DNA from 3 places in the Clostridium cellulovorans 743B genome. Region 3 is predicted to be linked to each of the others. Evidence: a T-box and tRNA genes for the amino acid it is inferred to sense, from the RefSeq annotation. Region 3 holds a T-box; the other regions hold tRNA genes.
What was found. The T-box of region 3 lies ahead of ileS (isoleucine--tRNA ligase). A T-box ahead of a tRNA ligase gene usually reads a tRNA of that ligase, here a tRNA-Ile.
Positions count from the first base shown of each region.

Region 1: it has a tRNA-Ile gene. The T-box ahead of ileS (isoleucine--tRNA ligase) is inferred to sense a tRNA for this amino acid. The anticodon was not compared.
Region 2: it has a tRNA-Ile gene. The T-box ahead of ileS (isoleucine--tRNA ligase) is inferred to sense a tRNA for this amino acid. The anticodon was not compared.

Region 1 is NC_014393.1:3,433,262-3,440,461, reverse strand. It holds gene CLOCEL_RS14080 (phospho-sugar mutase) at 1-1,141, shown strand, start outside; rRNA gene CLOCEL_RS14075 (16S ribosomal RNA) at 1,796-3,310, shown strand; tRNA gene CLOCEL_RS14070 (tRNA-Ala) at 3,419-3,494, shown strand; tRNA gene CLOCEL_RS14065 (tRNA-Ile) at 3,501-3,577, shown strand; rRNA gene CLOCEL_RS14060 (23S ribosomal RNA) at 3,824-6,728, shown strand; rRNA gene rrf (5S ribosomal RNA) at 6,798-6,914, shown strand; tRNA gene CLOCEL_RS14050 (tRNA-Asn) at 6,922-6,996, shown strand; gene CLOCEL_RS22370 (ComEC/Rec2 family competence protein) at 7,146-7,200, opposite strand, start outside.
Region 2 is NC_014393.1:4,547,155-4,554,354, forward strand. It holds tRNA gene CLOCEL_RS18825 (tRNA-Asn) at 81-155, opposite strand; tRNA gene CLOCEL_RS18830 (tRNA-Asn) at 180-254, opposite strand; rRNA gene rrf (5S ribosomal RNA) at 262-378, opposite strand; rRNA gene CLOCEL_RS18840 (23S ribosomal RNA) at 448-3,352, opposite strand; tRNA gene CLOCEL_RS18845 (tRNA-Ile) at 3,553-3,629, opposite strand; tRNA gene CLOCEL_RS18850 (tRNA-Ala) at 3,636-3,711, opposite strand; rRNA gene CLOCEL_RS18855 (16S ribosomal RNA) at 3,820-5,334, opposite strand; tRNA gene CLOCEL_RS18860 (tRNA-Ala) at 6,302-6,377, opposite strand; tRNA gene CLOCEL_RS18865 (tRNA-Ile) at 6,379-6,455, opposite strand; rRNA gene rrf (5S ribosomal RNA) at 6,459-6,575, opposite strand; gene murD (UDP-N-acetylmuramoyl-L-alanine--D-glutamate ligase) at 6,964-7,200, opposite strand, start outside.
Region 3 is NC_014393.1:439,196-446,395, forward strand. It holds gene CLOCEL_RS01855 (MBL fold metallo-hydrolase) at 1-590, opposite strand, end outside; gene CLOCEL_RS01860 (CPBP family intramembrane glutamic endopeptidase) at 699-1,766, shown strand; T-box leader at 1,815-2,027, shown strand; gene ileS (isoleucine--tRNA ligase) at 2,410-5,517, shown strand; gene CLOCEL_RS01870 (DUF2142 domain-containing protein) at 6,291-7,200, shown strand, end outside.

The DNA of each region.
Region 1 (7,200 bases), 2.3 Mb from region 3:
AAAAGCAGGTCTTTTAACTACCATTGGAAAAGAGATAGATGATTTATATATTGAAAAAGTAAAAGGTCTTGCTTTAAGAGAGGATATAGATAAGAAGATAAATGTTGTGTATACCCCTCTAAATGGTACTGGAAATATATTGGTTAGGAGAGTTTTAAAAGAGAGAGGCTTTAACAACATATCAGTAGTTAAAGAACAAGAATTGCCAGATCCTAATTTTACTACGGCGCCATTTCCGAACCCAGAGGATCCTAGAGCTTTTGAATATGCGGAAAAACTAGGAGAAAAATTAGGAGCTGAGCTTTTAATAGCCACAGATCCTGATTGTGATAGACTTGCAATAATGGTAAGAAATCAAGAAGGACGGTATATAGCCTTCAATGGAAACCAAACAGGAGCTATATTAGTAAATTATATATTAGAAGCGAGACAAGAGTTAGGTATGCTTCCAACAGATAGTTTCATAGTTAAGTCAATTGTAACCGGAAATTTAGGGGTTGTAATAGCAGAAAAATATTCTGTAAAGAGCTATGAATCTTTAACTGGCTTCAAGAATATTTGTGGAAAAGCTAATGAACTTGAGAAAGATAAAAAACATAAATTTATTTTTGGTTATGAAGAAAGTATAGGTTATGTTACCGGTGACTTTGTTAAGGATAAGGATGGTGTTATATCATCTATGATGCTTTGCGAAGCTGCAGCATATTATAAAAAACAAGGGAAATCTTTGATAGATGTACTAGAGGGATTATATAAAGAATTTGGCTATTATAGGGAAAAGCAAATTTCTCTTGTTCTTGAAGGAATAGAGGGAAGTAAAAGAATAAATAGGATGATGGAAGTATATAGGGTAGAATATCCAAAAGAAATTAATGGAATAAAGGTTAAGCAATTTGTTGATCATAAATTTGATACTATATTTGATCTTACGACTGGAGAGAAAAACAAAACAGGAATTCCAACATCGAATGTTCTTAAGTTTATTTTAGAAGATGGTTCATGGTATGCAGTAAGACCTTCAGGAACAGAACCTAAGATTAAGTTATATATATATTCAAAAGCTGTTACTGCTAATGAATCAGAAGAAAAAATTAAGATAATCGAAAAAGTTATTTTAGACAAACTTCAATCTGTAGAGTAAATATCATTTTTAAATTTGAGTTGCTACTATATTATTTATAGTAGCAACTATCTATTAGGGCTTACACTACCACTACAAAATTTATTTAAGATTAAAATTACATAAAGAATTTATAGACATATTGAAAAATCAATATACATTATGGTGAGTTCTGTTGAGACATATATATTTATATAAAAATAAATTCTTAGTGGGGAATTTAATGAATAAAATTAGTTATATATAGGGATTATATAAATGTTATTTAGTTTCAATATTGAGTAAAAATTTTGCTAGGCGCAATAAACTGTATCTAGTGTGTCAATAATGAAAAAACGTAGAAAATTAGAGGAAAACATAGAATTCGACATATAAATTTAATTAATGATAATATATGGATGTGATTGTTATACAAAATGTGATAAAATAGTTTTTGTCCTTCAGAGATAGGAAAAACAAGTCAACTAATAACAGTTATTAATATAAATTGTTTAAAAAATATCAAAAAAGTTGTTGACAAGTAATTCTGAAGTTGATATACTGAATAAGCTGTCGGATGACAGTAAGTAAGTTGAAAAAATGATTGATCTTTGAAAATTGAACAGAAGAACAAGACCAGACAAATTCTGAGGTTTTAAAATAAAAACCAAAGTCAAGATTAGAACTCAAACAATTTAAATTGAGAGTTTGATCCTGGCTCAGGACGAACGCTGGCGGCGTGCTTAACACATGCAAGTCGAGCGATGAAGCCCTTCGGGGTGGATTAGCGGCGGACGGGTGAGTAACACGTGGGCAACCTGCCTTATAGAGGGGGATAGCCTTCCGAAAGGAAGATTAATACCGCATAAAATGCAATTCTCGCATGAGAGATGTATCAAAGGAGCAATCCGCTATAAGATGGGCCCGCGGCGCATTAGCTAGTTGGTGAGGTAACGGCTCACCAAGGCGACGATGCGTAGCCGACCTGAGAGGGTGATCGGCCACATTGGAACTGAGACACGGTCCAGACTCCTACGGGAGGCAGCAGTGGGGAATATTGCACAATGGGGGAAACCCTGATGCAGCAACGCCGCGTGAGTGATGAAGGCCTTCGGGTTGTAAAGCTCTTTGATTAGGGACGATAATGACGGTACCTAAAGAACAAGCCACGGCTAACTACGTGCCAGCAGCCGCGGTAATACGTAGGTGGCAAGCGTTGTCCGGATTTACTGGGCGTAAAGGATGTGTAGGCGGATTTTTAAGTGAGATGTGAAATACCCGAGCTCAACTTGGGTGCTGCATTTCAAACTGGAAGTCTAGAGTGCAGGAGAGGAAAGTGGAATTCCTAGTGTAGCGGTGAAATGCGTAGAGATTAGGAAGAACATCAGTGGCGAAGGCGACTTTCTGGACTGTAACTGACGCTGAGGCATGAAAGCGTGGGGAGCAAACAGGATTAGATACCCTGGTAGTCCACGCCGTAAACGATGAATACTAGGTGTAGGGGTTGTCATGACCTCTGTGCCGCCGCTAACGCATTAAGTATTCCGCCTGGGGAGTACGGTCGCAAGATTAAAACTCAAAGGAATTGACGGGGGCCCGCACAAGCAGCGGAGCATGTGGTTTAATTCGAAGCAACGCGAAGAACCTTACCTAGACTTGACATCTCCTGAATTACCCGTAACTGGGGAAGTTACCTCTTTGAGGTGACAGGAAGACAGGTGGTGCATGGTTGTCGTCAGCTCGTGTCGTGAGATGTTGGGTTAAGTCCCGCAACGAGCGCAACCCTTATTGTTAGTTGCTACCATTTAGTTGAGCACTCTAGCAAGACTGCCTGGGTTAACCAGGAGGAAGGTGGGGATGACGTCAAATCATCATGCCCCTTATGTCTAGGGCTACACACGTGCTACAATGGCGAGTACAACGAGACGCAAGACCGTGAGGTGGAGCAAATCTATAAAACTCGTCCCAGTTCGGATTGTAGGCTGAAGCTCGCCTACATGAAGTTGGAGTTGCTAGTAATCGCGAATCAGCATGTCGCGGTGAATACGTTCCCGGGCCTTGTACACACCGCCCGTCACACCATGAGAGTCGGCAACACCCGAAGTCCGTGAGGTAACCGTAAGGAGCCAGCGGCCGAAGGTGGGGTCGATGATTGGGGTGAAGTCGTAACAAGGTAGCCGTAGGAGAACCTGCGGCTGGATCACCTCCTTTCTAAGGAAAATGACACAGTAGTTTTACTTGTAAGACACTGTGTCCACTGGGTCTTTCTTCTGTTCAATTTCCAGAGATTAATCTTAATAGATTTAATCTTTTGGTCCCGGGGGATTAGCTCAGTTGGGAGAGCACCTGCCTTGCACGCAGGGGGTCAAGGGTTCGAATCCCTTATTCTCCACCATATTGAGGGCTTATAGCTCAGCTGGTTAGAGCGCACGCCTGATAAGCGTGAGGTCGATGGTTCGAGTCCATTTAAGCCCACCATTTGTTCTTTGAAAATTGCATAAGATATTAAAAACCAAGTAAAGTTATTTATATAAACTTTGTATAATTAAGACTAATTTAATTTGATAAGATTAACCGATAATGTGTTAATTAGACCAAATTAAAAAATTGATAGAACCAAGCAGTGCAAGGAACTGAAGACTCGAGGAAGCGGAGTTTACTTATGTAAATGAGCACCGCAGAGGCGAAAGTGACGAAGCAATGCGCAGGTTATAGCAATTTTTAGGTTAAGCTACAAAGGGCGTATGGTGAATGCCTTGGCACTAGGAGGCGAAGAAGGACGCGATAAGCTGCGATAAGCTTCGGGTAGGCGCAAATAGCCAGTGATCCGGAGATTTCCGAATGGGGAAACCTATGCATCAAACGATGTATATCCTGTAGTGAATACATAGCTACATGAAGCCACACCTGGGGAACTGAAACATCTAAGTACCCAGAGGAAGAGAAAGAAATTCGATTTCCTAAGTAGCGGCGAGCGAAAGGGAAAGAGCCCAAACCAGAGATTTATCTCTGGGGTTGCGGAATACTCATAAAAGCTAGAGTTTGTTATTCGAAGATAGCTGGAAAGCTAAGCCATAGAGGGTAATAGCCCCGTAGGAAAAAGCGAATGATAGCGAGAGTATATCCAGAGTACCACGAGACACGTGAAACCTTGTGGGAAGCAGGGAGGACCACCTCCCAAGGCTAAATACTACCTAGTGACCGATAGTGAAGAAGTACCGTGAGGGAAAGGTGAAAAGAACCCCGGAAGGGGAGTGAAATAGAACCTGAAACCGTATGCCTACAACCGGTCGAAGCACCATATGAGTGTGACGACGTGCTTTTTGTAGAACGAGCCAACGAGTTACGGTATGCAGCAAGGTTAAGTACTTAAGGTACGTAGCCGAAGGGAAACCAAGTGTGAACAGCGCGACTAGTTGCATGCCGTAGACCCGAAACCGGGTGACCTATCCATGGCCAGGTTGAAGCGAGGGTAAAACCTCGTGGAGGACCGAACCACATTGGTGTTGAAAAACCATGGGATGAGCTGTGGATAGCGGAGAAATTCCAATCGAACTCGGAGATAGCTGGTTCTCCTCGAAATAGCTTTAGGGCTAGCGTCGGGTAAAATGAGTAATGGAGGTAGAGCACTGAATGAGCTAGGGGCTGACAACAGTTACCGAACTCTATCAAACTCCGAATGCCATATACTTTTACCCCGGCAGTCAGACTGCGAATGATAAGGTCCGTAGTCAAAAGGGAAAAAGCCCAGACCATCAGCTAAGGTCCCCAAGTGTAAGTTAAGTGGAAAAGGATGTGGGATTTCTAAGACAACTAGGATGTTGGCTTAGAAGCAGCCACTCATTTAAAGAGTGCGTAATAGCTCACTAGTCAAGAGATCCTGCGCCGAAGATGTCCGGGGCTCAAACTTACCACCGAAGCTATGGACTCCGTAAGGAGTGGTAGAGGAGCTTTCTGTATGGGCAGAAGCAGTACCGGAAGGAGTTGTGGACTGTACAGAAGTGAGAATGTTGGCATAAGTAGCGAGAATTAAGTGAGAATCTTAATGGTCGAAAACCTAAGGTTTCCTGGGGAAGGCTCGTCCGCCCAGGGTTAGTCGGGACCTAAGCTGAGGCCGAAAGGCGTAGGTGATGGACAATCGGTTGATATTCCGATACTACTATTAGCGTTATTATCGATGGGATGACGCAGGAGGATAGGGTGTGCCAACTATTGGATGTTGGTCTAAGCATTTAGGGGTGTACGTAGGCAAATCCGCGTGCTAATACTCTGAGGTGTGATGGGGAGCGAAATTTAGTAGCGAAGTACCTGATTCCACGCTGCCAAGAAAAGTCTCTAGAGAGCAAAATAGTACCCGTACCGCAAACCGACACAGGTAGGTGAGGAGAGAATCCTAAGACCAGCGGAAGAATTACAGTTAAGGAACTCGGCAAATTGACCCCGTAACTTCGGGAGAAGGGGTGCCTAGCGCAAGCTAGGCCGCAGAGAATAGGCCCAAGCAACTGTTTAGCAAAAACACAGGTCTCTGCTAAAGCGAAAGCTGATGTATAGGGGCTGACGCCTGCCCGGTGCTGGAAGGTTAAGGGGATTGCTTAGCGCAAGCGAAGGCATGAACTTAAGCCCCAGTAAACGGCGGCCGTAACTATAACGGTCCTAAGGTAGCGAAATTCCTTGTCGGGTAAGTTCCGACCCGCACGAATGGCGTAATGATTTGGGCACTGTCTCAACTGTAAATCCGGCGAAATTGTAGTGCAAGTGAAGATGCTTGCTACCCGCGATTGGACGGAAAGACCCCGTAGAGCTTTACTGTAGTTTAGCATTGAGTTTCGATATTGTCTGTACAGGATAGGTGGGAGACTGGGAAATAGGGCCGTCAGGTTCTATGGAGTCAACCTTGGGATACCACCCTGACAGTATTGGGATTCTAACGGAAACCCATGAATCTGGGTGCCGGACATTGTTAGATGGGCAGTTTGACTGGGGCGGTCGCCTCCAAAAAAGTAACGGAGGCGCCCAAAGGTTCCCTCAGAACGGTCGGAAATCGTTCGAAGAGTGCAAAGGCAGAAGGGAGCCTGACTGCGACACCTACAAGTGGAGCAGGGACGAAAGTCGGGCTTAGTGATCCGGTGGTTCCTCGTGGGAGGGCCATCGCTCAACGGATAAAAGCTACCTCGGGGATAACAGGCTGATCTCCCCCAAGAGTCCACATCGACGGGGAGGTTTGGCACCTCGATGTCGGCTCGTCGCATCCTGGGGCTGGAGAAGGTCCCAAGGGTTGGGCTGTTCGCCCATTAAAGCGGCACGCGAGCTGGGTTCAGAACGTCGTGAGACAGTTCGGTCCCTATCCGTCGCGGGCGTAGGAAATTTGAGAGGAGCTGTCCTTAGTACGAGAGGACCGGGATGGACTGACCTCTGGTGTACCAGTTGTTCCGCCAGGAGCATGGCTGGGTAGCTATGTCGGGAAGGGATAAACGCTGAAAGCATCTAAGCGTGAAGCCCACCTCAAGATTAGATTTCCCATAGCGTAAGCTAGTAAGATCCCTTGAAGAACACAAGGTTGATAGGTGAGGGGTGTAAGCATGGTAACATGTTCAGCTGACTCATACTAATAGATCGAGGGCTTAACCTAAACAAAGTTTTTAATATCTATGCAATTTTCAGAGAACACTCTGAACTTTAAAAGAAATTTTAAAGTGTATCCAGTGATTATGCCTGGTAGGTAACACCCGTTCCCATTCCGAACACGACGGTTAAGCTACTAAGGGCCGATGATACTGCAGGAGAGGTCTTGTGGGAAAGTAGGTTGTCGCTGGGTTTAATGTTCCGCGATAGCTCAATGGCAGAGCATTCGGCTGTTAACCGAAGGGTTGGAGGTTCGAGCCCTCTTCGCGGAGCCATTTTTATTTTTTCAGAAGTATTAGATGTAGAGAGTTAATTTAAGGTGATTTTTATAATCATTTTAAATTAACTCTTTTCTCATTATTCATTTTCTTATGTAAGTATAGGATTAAGCAGAATCTACTGTAAGTTCTTAAGTAGTGTGTTTTTAAGTTTTTCTATATATTGTATTTCCATTACTTATTAGAATTATATTCCCCTCT
Region 2 (7,200 bases), 1.2 Mb from region 3:
GATATAAAACAAAAAGAGTTAATTTAAAATGACTATAATCATCTTAAATCAACTCTCTTATCTTAATCCAAAAAATAAAATGGCTCCGTGGAGAGGGCTCGAACCTCCAACCCTTCGGTTAACAGCCGAATGCTCTGCCATTGAGCTACCACGGAACATTATTTATTCAAAAAGTAAAATGGCTCCGCGAAGAGGGCTCGAACCTCCAACCCTTCGGTTAACAGCCGAATGCTCTGCCATTGAGCTATCGCGGAACATTAAACCCAGCGACAACCTACTTTCCCACAAGACCTCTCCTGCAGTATCATCGGCCCTTAGTAGCTTAACCGTCGTGTTCGGAATGGGAACGGGTGTTACCTACCAGGCATAATCACTGGATACACTTTAAAATTTCTTTTAAAGCTCAGAGTGTTCTCTGAAAATTGCATAGATATTAAAAACTTTGTTTAGGTTAAGCCCTCGATCTATTAGTATGAGTCAGCTGAACATGTTACCATGCTTACACCCCTCACCTATCAACCTTGTGTTCTTCAAGGGATCTTACTAGCTTACGCTATGGGAAATCTAATCTTGAGGTGGGCTTCACGCTTAGATGCTTTCAGCGTTTATCCCTTCCCGACATAGCTACCCAGCCATGCTCCTGGCGGAACAACTGGTACACCAGAGGTCAGTCCATCCCGGTCCTCTCGTACTAAGGACAGCTCCTCTCAAATTTCCTACGCCCGCGACGGATAGGGACCGAACTGTCTCACGACGTTCTGAACCCAGCTCGCGTGCCGCTTTAATGGGCGAACAGCCCAACCCTTGGGACCTTCTCCAGCCCCAGGATGCGACGAGCCGACATCGAGGTGCCAAACCTCCCCGTCGATGTGGACTCTTGGGGGAGATCAGCCTGTTATCCCCGAGGTAGCTTTTATCCGTTGAGCGATGGCCCTCCCACGAGGAACCACCGGATCACTAAGCCCGACTTTCGTCCCTGCTCCACTTGTAGGTGTCGCAGTCAGGCTCCCTTCTGCCTTTGCACTCTTCGAACGATTTCCGACCGTTCTGAGGGAACCTTTGGGCGCCTCCGTTACTTTTTTGGAGGCGACCGCCCCAGTCAAACTGCCCATCTAACAATGTCCGGCACCCAGATTCATGGGTTTCCGTTAGAATCCCAATACTGTCAGGGTGGTATCCCAAGGTTGACTCCATAGAACCTGACGGCCCTACTTCCCAGTCTCCCACCTATCCTGTACAGACAATATCGAAACTCAATGCTAAACTACAGTAAAGCTCTACGGGGTCTTTCCGTCCAATCGCGGGTAGCAAGCATCTTCACTTGCACTACAATTTCGCCGGATTTACAGTTGAGACAGTGCCCAAATCATTACGCCATTCGTGCGGGTCGGAACTTACCCGACAAGGAATTTCGCTACCTTAGGACCGTTATAGTTACGGCCGCCGTTTACTGGGGCTTAAGTTCATGCCTTCGCTTGCGCTAAGCAATCCCCTTAACCTTCCAGCACCGGGCAGGCGTCAGCCCCTATACATCAGCTTTCGCTTTAGCAGAGACCTGTGTTTTTGCTAAACAGTTGCTTGGGCCTATTCTCTGCGGCCTAGCTTGCGCTAGGCACCCCTTCTCCCGAAGTTACGGGGTCAATTTGCCGAGTTCCTTAACTGTAATTCTTCCGCTGGTCTTAGGATTCTCTCCTCACCTACCTGTGTCGGTTTGCGGTACGGGTACTATTTTGCTCTCTAGAGACTTTTCTTGGCAGCGTGGAATCAGGTACTTCGCTACTAAATTTCGCTCCCCATCACACCTCAGAGTATTAGCACGCGGATTTGCCTACGTACACCCCTAAATGCTTAGACCAACATCCAATAGTTGGCACACCCTATCCTCCTGCGTCATCCCATCGATAATAACGCTAATAGTAGTATCGGAATATCAACCGATTGTCCATCACCTACGCCTTTCGGCCTCAGCTTAGGTCCCGACTAACCCTGGGCGGACGAGCCTTCCCCAGGAAACCTTAGGTTTTCGACCATTAAGATTCTCACTTAATTCTCGCTACTTATGCCAACATTCTCACTTCTGTACAGTCCACAACTCCTTCCGGTACTGCTTCTGCCCATACAGAAAGCTCCTCTACCACTCCTTACGGAGTCCATAGCTTCGGTGGTAAGTTTGAGCCCCGGACATCTTCGGCGCAGGATCTCTTGACTAGTGAGCTATTACGCACTCTTTAAATGAGTGGCTGCTTCTAAGCCAACATCCTAGTTGTCTTAGAAATCCCACATCCTTTTCCACTTAACTTACACTTGGGGACCTTAGCTGATGGTCTGGGCTTTTTCCCTTTTGACTACGGACCTTATCATTCGCAGTCTGACTGCCGGGGTAAAAGTATATGGCATTCGGAGTTTGATAGAGTTCGGTAACTGTTGTCAGCCCCTAGCTCATTCAGTGCTCTACCTCCATTACTCATTTTACCCGACGCTAGCCCTAAAGCTATTTCGAGGAGAACCAGCTATCTCCGAGTTCGATTGGAATTTCTCCGCTATCCACAGCTCATCCCATGGTTTTTCAACACCAATGTGGTTCGGTCCTCCACGAGGTTTTACCCTCGCTTCAACCTGGCCATGGATAGGTCACCCGGTTTCGGGTCTACGGCATGCAACTAGTCGCGCTGTTCACACTTGGTTTCCCTTCGGCTACGTACCTTAAGTACTTAACCTTGCTGCATACCGTAACTCGTTGGCTCGTTCTACAAAAAGCACGTCGTCACACTCATATGGTGCTTCGACCGGTTGTAGGCATACGGTTTCAGGTTCTATTTCACTCCCCTTCCGGGGTTCTTTTCACCTTTCCCTCACGGTACTTCTTCACTATCGGTCACTAGGTAGTATTTAGCCTTGGGAGGTGGTCCTCCCTGCTTCCCACAAGGTTTCACGTGTCTCGTGGTACTCTGGATATACTCTCGCTATCATTCGCTTTCTCCTACGGGGCTATTACCCTCTATGGCTTAGCTTTCCAGCTATCTTCGAATAACAAACTCTAGCTTTTATGAGTATTCCGCAACCCCAGAGATAAATCTCTGGTTTGGGCTCTTTCCCTTTCGCTCGCCGCTACTTAGGAAATCGAATTTCTTTCTCTTCCTCTGGGTACTTAGATGTTTCAGTTCCCCAGGTGTGGCTTCATGTAGCTATGTATTCACTACAGGATATACATCGTTTGATGCATAGGTTTCCCCATTCGGAAATCTCCGGATCACTGGCTATTTGCGCCTACCCGAAGCTTATCGCAGCTTATCGCGTCCTTCTTCGCCTCCTAGTGCCAAGGCATTCACCATACGCCCTTTGTAGCTTAACCTAAAAATTGCTATAACCTGCGCATTGCTTCGTCACTTTCGTCTCTGTGGTACTCATTTACATAAGTAAACTCCGCTTCCTCGAGTCTTCAGTTCCTCACACTGCTTGGTTCTATCAAATTAAATTAGTCTTAATTATACAAAGTTTATATAAATAACTTTACTTGGTTTTTAATATCTTATGCAATTTTCAAAGAACAAATGGTGGGCTTAAATGGACTCGAACCATCGACCTCACGCTTATCAGGCGTGCGCTCTAACCAGCTGAGCTATAAGCCCTCAATATGGTGGAGAATAAGGGATTCGAACCCTTGACCCCCTGCGTGCAAGGCAGGTGCTCTCCCAACTGAGCTAATCCCCCGGGACCAAAAGATTAAATCTATTAAGATTAATCTCTGGAAATTGAACAGAAGAAAGACCCAGTGGACACAGTGTCTTACAAGTAAAACTACTGTGTCATTTTCCTTAGAAAGGAGGTGATCCAGCCGCAGGTTCTCCTACGGCTACCTTGTTACGACTTCACCCCAATCATCGACCCCACCTTCGGCCGCTGGCTCCTTACGGTTACCTCACGGACTTCGGGTGTTGCCGACTCTCATGGTGTGACGGGCGGTGTGTACAAGGCCCGGGAACGTATTCACCGCGACATGCTGATTCGCGATTACTAGCAACTCCAACTTCATGTAGGCGAGTTTCAGCCTACAATCCGAACTGGGACGAGTTTTATAGATTTGCTCCACCTCACGGTCTTGCGTCTCGTTGTACTCGCCATTGTAGCACGTGTGTAGCCCTAGACATAAGGGGCATGATGATTTGACGTCATCCCCACCTTCCTCCTGGTTAACCCAGGCAGTCTTGCTAGAGTGCTCAACTAAATGGTAGCAACTAACAATAAGGGTTGCGCTCGTTGCGGGACTTAACCCAACATCTCACGACACGAGCTGACGACAACCATGCACCACCTGTCTTCCTGTCACCTCAAAGAGGTAACTTCCCCAGTTACGGGTAATTCAGGAGATGTCAAGTCTAGGTAAGGTTCTTCGCGTTGCTTCGAATTAAACCACATGCTCCGCTGCTTGTGCGGGCCCCCGTCAATTCCTTTGAGTTTTAATCTTGCGACCGTACTCCCCAGGCGGAATACTTAATGCGTTAGCGGCGGCACAGAGGTCATGACAACCCCTACACCTAGTATTCATCGTTTACGGCGTGGACTACCAGGGTATCTAATCCTGTTTGCTCCCCACGCTTTCATGCCTCAGCGTCAGTTACAGTCCAGAAAGTCGCCTTCGCCACTGATGTTCTTCCTAATCTCTACGCATTTCACCGCTACACTAGGAATTCCACTTTCCTCTCCTGCACTCTAGACTTCCAGTTTGAAATGCAGCACCCAAGTTGAGCTCGGGTATTTCACATCTCACTTAAAAATCCGCCTACACATCCTTTACGCCCAGTAAATCCGGACAACGCTTGCCACCTACGTATTACCGCGGCTGCTGGCACGTAGTTAGCCGTGGCTTGTTCTTTAGGTACCGTCATTATCGTCCCTAATCAAAGAGCTTTACAACCCGAAGGCCTTCATCACTCACGCGGCGTTGCTGCATCAGGGTTTCCCCCATTGTGCAATATTCCCCACTGCTGCCTCCCGTAGGAGTCTGGACCGTGTCTCAGTTCCAATGTGGCCGATCACCCTCTCAGGTCGGCTACGCATCGTCGCCTTGGTGAGCCGTTACCTCACCAACTAGCTAATGCGCCGCGGGCCCATCTTATAGCGGATTGCTCCTTTGATACATCTCTCATGCGAGAATTGCATTTTATGCGGTATTAATCTTCCTTTCGGAAGGCTATCCCCCTCTATAAGGCAGGTTGCCCACGTGTTACTCACCCGTCCGCCGCTAATCCACCCCGAAGGGCTTCATCGCTCGACTTGCATGTGTTAAGCACGCCGCCAGCGTTCGTCCTGAGCCAGGATCAAACTCTCAATTTAAATTGTTGAGTTCTAATCTTGACTTTGGTTTTTATTTTAAAACCTCAGAATTTGTCTGGTCTTGTTCTTCTGTTCAATTTTCAAAGATCAATCATTTCTTCAACTTACTCACTGTCATCCGACAGCTTATTCAGTATATCAACTTCAGAGTTACTTGTCAACAACTTTTTTTAACTTTTGATAACTTTTTTCCTGTCATCTTGTCGTTGTTTTCTCTCTGAATTCTCTGTCGTTCCTTGCGACAAGAGATATTCTATCACCTTATGCGTTCAATTTTTAGAGTTTTTACCTTATGGATTAAAATTACCTCCATCATAGTATAATTTTCTTGATTTTTCACATTTTCTCATATGCCGATACGCTAGAATCAGTTGATTAAGCTTTTTGCCATTTTTTATTACATATAGTCTTCTTATCTTTACTTGTATAAGTTTCACTGTAGATACTCACAGCTAAAATTAGAACTATTCATCAAAATGTTATTCCTTCATATTATACGTCTAACAGAATATTTTCTTAACATAGATAATAACTAGTTTTGAAAATGTCTTAGTGATCATAAGAACGAGTTATTTGATTTTATAAAAATTCAAATAATATCTATAAGATTCCAACAGCTATTCCTATTTGACAACATATCCACTGAAAAGAAAATAGCTGATACATTTATAAAAAACAGATTTTATATTAGAATAAAAAATATCATCAATCTCATTACTCTAATGTTGAAACGTCTTTTCATTCAATAATAAGTTAGGGGACACCAAACATATATGTGTCCCCTAACTTATTATCAAAAACCATGAAAAATTAAAACGCGAAAATATTATATAAGTCCTACTACTATTTCTCCATTAGAGCTATTCTTTCACTACATTACTAATTTTTCAAGTCTTTAGTAATATCAATAGTATTCGTTAAATAAAAAAATCGCCATATCAAATGATACGGCGATTTTTTTATTGATTGGTGGAGAATAAGGGATTCGAACCCTTGACCCCCTGCGTGCAAGGCAGGTGCTCTCCCAACTGAGCTAATCCCCCATGGTGGACCTTTAGGGACTCGAACCCCAGGCCGTCCGGTTATGAGCCGGATGCTCTAACCAACTGAGCTAAAGATCCATTATTTGGCAACAACTTACTTTCCCACAAGACCTCTCCTGCAGTATCATCAGCCCTTGATTGCTTAACCATCGTGTTCGGAATGGAAACGGGTGTTACCAATCAGGCATAATTACCAAATTACTCTTACAACAATATAAATTATAATATGTTCTATTTATGATGTCAACTACTTTCTTTCATTTTTCTCTTCAACTTATATTCATTTTATTTGCAAATCATTTCACCTTTGCTAAATAAACAATGCTAATATAATTTCGTCGATAGATAATCTCTTAAATGCTTTAAATTTATATAAATAATTCGATATATATGTTTCAATAAAGATTCTACATATAGCTTATTCATATTTGAATAAGCATGTAGACTTTTGATGTAGCTTCAATAATGAAACATATATATAGATTATACTAACATGAAATACATTTTTACTCTTATAATAATCGTATCAGCTCACACATGAAATGTACTAAATTTTTATAAGAAGCTAAAAAATATTCTCATTACCTTACATAGCTTTCACTATATCCTTGAACTTATTACCTCTTATTTCAAAATTAGCAAACATATCAAAACTTGCACAAGCAGGAGATAATGTTACAATATCCCCTTCCTCTGCTATCTCTTTCGCCTTGTACGCTGCTTCTTCAAGTGTTTGTACAATATAGATAGGTAAATCTAAAGTTTTCTCTTTTATCACCTTATCAAAAACATCTTTTATCTTTTCTTTCGTTACTCCAAGAAG
Region 3 (7,200 bases):
GAAGTTATTTCAAAGTAATTAGTTAAAAGTTTTTCGCCATTTTTCATTTTAGAGATAAAAGGATCTAAACCTTCTAGTGGGTAGGAAATAGAATCTGTTTTATATGCCATAGGAAATATGACCTTTGGCTTTAAAGCTATACATAAGTTATGTGCTTCTGTGGGCCCTATAGTGAAGTTTCCGCCAGTAGGGATCATAAGAACATCAACATCACCGATAAAATCTAGAAATTCTAAAGAAAGTTCATGACCCAGATCACCTAAATGACATAAACGATAACCGTCTGATTCGTAGGTGAAAATTATATTCTTACCACGTCTAGCACCTTTTACATTATCATGGTATGAAATTATTCCTTTTATCAAAAAATCTTTTGTTGCATGATAATCAGCAGTATCTATGACTAATGGTTTGTTAATCAAGTTTTTTAGATAGGAATGATTAGGATGGTGATGACTTATTGTCACAACGTCAAAGGGCAAGTTATAAAGTTCTTTATGATAGAAATCATTATATGGATCTATGAGTATACGTGAATGGTTATTGCTTTCCAAAATAAATGATGATTCACCGAGAAAGTATATTTTCATAGTTAACTCCTTTCATGACAAGATAAATTAGTGTATATAGTATTCCTTGAATAGTAATAAAATATAACATAAAATATAAGCATTAGGTATTTGAAGGGTGGGATAGTATTGTATAAAGCAAGAAAAGGAAATTTATTGATGTTAATAATAGCTGTAATGGGTATATTAGGATCACTTTTAATAGCAGTTGTTGGAAAGTTAGCTCCACAAATCTTAAGTTTTTTAAGAAGTGATATCGGTACTATAGTACTTTTAGGGATTACAGATTTTGTGTTTTTAGGAGTTCCTATAGGGGCATATATCCTTTTTAAAAGAAGACCATTAAAGGAAATTTTCAGATTTAATAAGCTAAGTGTTATAGATGCTATGTTAGTTGCTGCTTCAGCAATACTCTTCTTACCTACAGTTTCTATTTTAGGAACTATAACTTCGATATTTTCTAATAATGATGTAGGTGAGATGGTTACAAGTATATCTTCAATGCCAACCTTAGTGATGTTATTTTCTGTTGCTGTATTACCAGCAATTTTTGAAGAATTAGCATTAAGAGGAATAGCTTTATCAGAATATAGAAATAAATCAATAGTTACTGCAGTACTAATGAATGGATTATTATTTTCACTATTTCATTTAAATATACAACAATCATTATATACCTTTGCTATGGGTGCGATTATGGCATTGATCGTAATATATACTGATTCAATTTTTTCATCTATGGTATTTCACTTTGTTGTTAATGGAATAAATGTTATTATGGCAAAGATAAGTATATTTATTTTAGAACATACAGATCCTTCTATGATGGACAGTACAAATGCAAAGGTGGAAACTAATGCTGCAACGATAATATCATTTGCTTTCTTTGGAATAATAGCCATGTCTTTTCTAGTAGGAGGAATACTTGTTGTAATTCTTATAAGAAATAGGAATAGAGATAAATGGGTTGGAAAATATCCACCTTTTAGAATGAAACCAGCTAACAAGTGGTTCAAGAAAGATGCTGATTTGGATAAAAAGTCTTTGAATAGTACTGATGAGCAATCAGATAAGGAATATAGAAGAGTCTTTAGAAGACAAAAGAGAGCTCAAAGGATAGTGGATGTTACGCTAATTTTAAATATAGTTATTTACATAGCATATACCTTGATTATGACTGAGCAGATAACATTATAAATATTTGACAACTTATCTACCGTGATATATAATCTTTAAAGAATAGTTGGAAATACAAAGAAAAGGATAAGTACTTAGTTTAGTCACTTTTAGAGAGTGAGGGTATGGTGCAACCTCATAGGAATAGCTAGGAAAAATCACCTTGGAGTTGAGAACTGAATTTTTAGTAGGTTTCTTCGTTATTCTACGTTACAGAATAGGATATGTCAGTATCTGAAATTTTAACCATAGGTGGTTTGCGAATATTACTTCGTCCTATTTAGGACGAAGTTTTTTTAATCTATAGAATGATTAAATCACAATAACATTATTTATAAATATAGAAATTTCAGTGCTTTAAATATGATTGTAGTATAATAGATAGCTATGAATCATTAGTTGAAATACTTTCTGTGATAATGTTAAAATAGGTTCCTAATAAAATAAGTAAATGTTTTAGAAAAATATTGGGTATTATTTGTATAGGGTTTTAAATTGAATTTTTAGATTAGGCATTGATTTCGCATAATAAGATTATTAAAGAGTATCAATGTTTAATTTTAGAACTTCGATAATATATATGTTCCACTAAATTTTAAATAAGAAACTCTATGTAAGAAGAGATAAAAAGTTATATAAAAAAGCTTTGAAGGGAGAGAAAGCAATGTACAAGAGAGTCGATAGTTCAAAGAGCTTTGTGGATATCGAAAGAGATATGGCTCAGCTTTGGGAAGAAAAAAATATCATAAAAAAGAGCTTCGCTGCAAATGAGGATGGAGAATATTTTACTTTCTATGATGGTCCTCCAACAGCTAATGGTAAGCCACATGTAGGTCACGTATTAACTAGATCTATTAAGGATTTAATTCCTAGATATAAAGTTATGAAGGGATATAAAGTAATAAGAAAAGCAGGTTGGGACACTCATGGACTTCCTGTTGAACTAGAAATCGAGAAAAAACTTGGTATTTCAGGAAAATCAGATATAGAAAAGCATGGCGTAGAAGATTTTGTTAAGCTATGTAAGGAAAGTGTTTTTACATACGTTAAAATGTGGGAAGAAATGTCTACTAAAATAGGTTACTGGGTTGATATGGAAAACCCATATGTAACTTACCATAATAGTTATATAGAATCTGTTTGGTGGGCACTAAGACAGATGTGGGATAAAGAATTATTATATAAAGGACACAAGGTAATGCCTTACTGTCCAAGATGTGGAACTTCATTATCTTCTCACGAAGTTGCACAAGGTTATAAAGATGTTAAGGATTTAACTGCTTTCGTTAAGTTTAAGGTTAAAGGGGAAGAAAACAAATACATTTTAGCTTGGACTACTACTCCTTGGACTTTACCATCAAACGTAGCTTTAGCAATTAACAAAACTTATACATATGTTGAAGTAAAACAAAATGATGAAATATATATTTTAGCAAAAGATCTTTTATCAATATTAAAAGATGAATACGAAGTAGTTAAAGAATTTAAAGGTGAAGAATTATTAGGTACTGAGTATGAACAACTTTTACCATTCTATACACCAGAAGAAAAAGCATTCTTTGTAATTCATGGGGATTTCGTAACGTTAAGTGACGGTACTGGAATAGTTCATATTGCACCTGCTTATGGTGAGGATGATAATATAGTTGCAAAGCAAAATAATCTTCCAACTATAAATCTTGTTACTGCTGATGGAAAGTTCCTTCCAGAAGTAACACCATTTCAAGATAAATTCGTTAAGAACTGTGATGCAGATATAGTTAAATATTTAGAAGAGAGAAATCAACTTCTAAAAGCTGAAAAGCATGTTCACTCATATCCTCATTGCTGGAGATGTGATACACCACTTTTATACTATCCAAAGGCTAGTTGGTTTATAAAGACTAGTTCATTAAGAGATAAACTTCTTGAGAACAACGATAAAATCAATTGGTATCCAGATAACATAAGAACAGGAAGAATGGGTAAATTCCTTGAAAACAATATTGACTGGGCTCTTTCAAGAGATAGATATTGGGGAACACCACTCCCAATTTGGGAATGTGAATGTGGCCACAGACATCTTATCGGTAGCATAGATGAATTAAAAACAAAAGGAATAGATGTACCAGAAGATATCGAGCTTCATAAGCCGTATATAGATAAGGTTCAAATAACTTGTGATAAGTGTGGCAGTGCTATGACAAGAGTAGCAGAGGTTATAGATTGTTGGTTTGACTCAGGTTCAATGCCGTTTGCACAATTACACTATCCATTTGAAAACAAAGAATTATTTGAACAAAACTTCCCAGCTCAGTTTATTTCTGAAGCAGTGGATCAAACAAGAGGATGGTTCTATACATTATCTGCAATATCAACATTGATTTTTGACAGAAATGCTTTTGAAAATTGTATAGTTTTAGGCCACGTACTAGATAAAAAAGGTCTTAAGATGTCTAAATCAAAAGGAAATGTTGTTGCACCTAATGATGTATTAGATACAGTAGGAGCAGATGCTACAAGATGGCATTTCTATACTTCAAGTGCACCATGGCTTCCAACTAGATTCTCAAAAGAAGACGTTGCAGAAACTCAAAGAAAGTTCCTAAGTACTTTATGGAATGTATATTCCTTCTATGTGTTATATGCAGATTTAGATAATTTTGATGCTACTAAGTACGAAAGCCATAAATCAGATAATGTTATGGATAAGTGGATTCTTTCAAAATTAAATACTCTAATCAAGAGTGTAGAAGATCACTTAGATGGCTACAGATTAACTCAAGCTGCTTTAGAACTTGAAAACTTTGTTGATGAGCTTTCAAACTGGTATGTAAGAAGAAACAGAGCAAGATACTGGACTACTGAACTTACAGAGGATAAGATAGGTGCCTATACAACTTTATATAAAGTTCTAGTAACTTTATCAAAGATATCAGCTCCATTTGTTCCATTTATGACAGAACAAATCTATCAAAGCTTAGTAGTATCTTTAGACAGTAATGCAGTAGAAAGTGTTCACTTATGTATATGGCCAGAATATGATGCAACTGCTATAAATCCAGAATTAGAAAGAGAAATGGATTTAGCTTATACAATAGTTAAGTTAGGAAGAAGTGCAAGAAATAGTGCTAACATAAAGAACAGACAGCCATTATCGGAAATGCTTGTTTCAACTAAGTCTCTTCCAAACTATTATGGTGATATAGTTAAAGAAGAACTTAACATAAAGCAAATAGAATTTGGAGCTGATTTATCAAAATATGTTTCCTTTGAAATAAAACCTAACTTACCTATACTTGGTAAAGCATATGGTAAGTTAATACCAGAAATCAGAAAAGAAATCGCAGCTAGAAACCAAATGGATCTTGCTCAAACTATCAGTGCAGGTAAAGCAGTTACAATAACTGTTGGTGGCACAGATCTTGAATTAAACAAGGAAAATCTTCTTGTAACAATGCAAGGGCTAGAAGGATTTGCTTTCGCTGGAGAAGGGGATACTGGTGTAGTTTTAGAAACAACAATAACAGAAGAACTTCGTGAAGAAGGATTCGTAAGAGAAATATTATCAAAAATCCAAACTATGAGAAAAGAAAGCGGTTTTGAAGTTGCAGATAAGATTAACCTTTATGTAGCAAACAACTCAATGCTTGAAGAAATAGTGAAGAAATTTGCTAGTGATATTATGAAGGAAACTCTAACAGTTAACATATTCTACGGAGAAGCTAGAGAGTATGTAAACAACAAAATAAATGGTGAAGAATTAAATATCGCTGTTGAGGTTGTAAAATAATCTTAACTATAGTGTTTTATTTGAAGGTGATTCCTGTAATGTACAGGGGTCATCTTTTTTATATTTATTAACTCGTTCAACTATCTAGATTTCGTACAAATATTTTATAGTAATTTCTTCAGAAGTTCTTTTTATAAAAATTTTCATACTGTCAATTTTCTTGCTAAGACTTTTACGTCTACATTTTAGGCTAATAACTATCCAGATTTAAAAGAGGCAATGGGTTATAATGCAGATGCATTATACGAATATTAGATTAATACTACAATAATAGAAGAACGTTGTGCTTCTCTAATGTTAGGTCTTAAATATTATGCAAATATCAATAGCAACTTAAAAAACACTTCTGGAACGAATTATTTAACAGACGGTTATGTTTAAGAAATAATTTGTGGATAATTACAAAAAATAATAGTTTTAAATCCATAAAAAAAGAGAAGATTTATGGATTTTTAGGTTCTTAACTTAAAAATAGCCATAAGTAACTTCTAAGAAATCATAGATGAAGAACATTAAAATTGTAAAGTTAAATACAGTAAATGATTACATTACATAAAATAATTTGCTAGTAAATACATAAATATGATATAATGAGTGGAAATTGTATTTAAGCATAAATAGGGATATAGTTAAGGATTATAATATCTTTTAGAAGTAAATAAAGGTTGAAAAACACCCCTAGAAATACATTAAAGGGTGTTTTTAGTTGTGAAATAATATATAGGGTATCTTTGAAGTATTGATTAAAAAGAAATACGCAGGAGGGAAGCTCATTGAATAAACTTTTTCAAAGTAAATTTATGTTCACAATATTGTTAGTACTAAGTACGATGGGAATTTTATTGGTGAATATAAGAAACTGTTTTAAGAATATTGGACTAAATAAAGGATCATTAATCCATACTGCAATGGGGAAGGGAATAATGTTCTTTTTAATATTTATAATTGCAAGTTCCATTGCTATTTTGATATTTTTATACAAACAAAAAAATGACAAAAATATCATTGTAAAAGGATTTATATCTATAGCAATGATTTTAGGAATGTGCATTTTATTTGTAAATCCACCATTTCAAGTACCAGATGAAGTTGCTCACTTTTTTAAGGCTTATGAAGTTTCTTTAGGAAGGCCTGTATCAATGGGAAGTGAGCATGGTAATGGATATTATGTACCTAAGAGTTTTATGAAATTATATTCCGATAGTAAGGTTGAGGAATTAATAAAAGGTAAGGATAGGCTAAACGTAAGTGACATAAAGGATTCTTGGAATGTTAACTTAGACAGTGATGATAAATTTTTCGCTTCATATGACAATGTAGCAACATATATGCCTTTACAATATATACCACAATCTATTGGTATATTAATAGGAAGGATTTTCAATCTTGGTCCACTAGTACTATTCTATTTGGCAAGACTGATGAATTTTTTAACTTACATAATATTAGCAGCTGTAGCAATTAAGTTGATTCCTGTGGGTAAGGAAATTTTGTTTTTAATAGCACTTATGCCCCAAAATATATCAGAGGTTGCCTCGTGTGCTCCTGATGCTTTAATAAATAGTCTTTGTATGGTTTTTATAGCCTTATGTTTATATTATTACAAGCGAGATAAGAAACTATCAAAAAAGGAAATGGCGTTACTCTTAATAATAGTTATGTGTGTTTCTTCTTTTAAAGTGG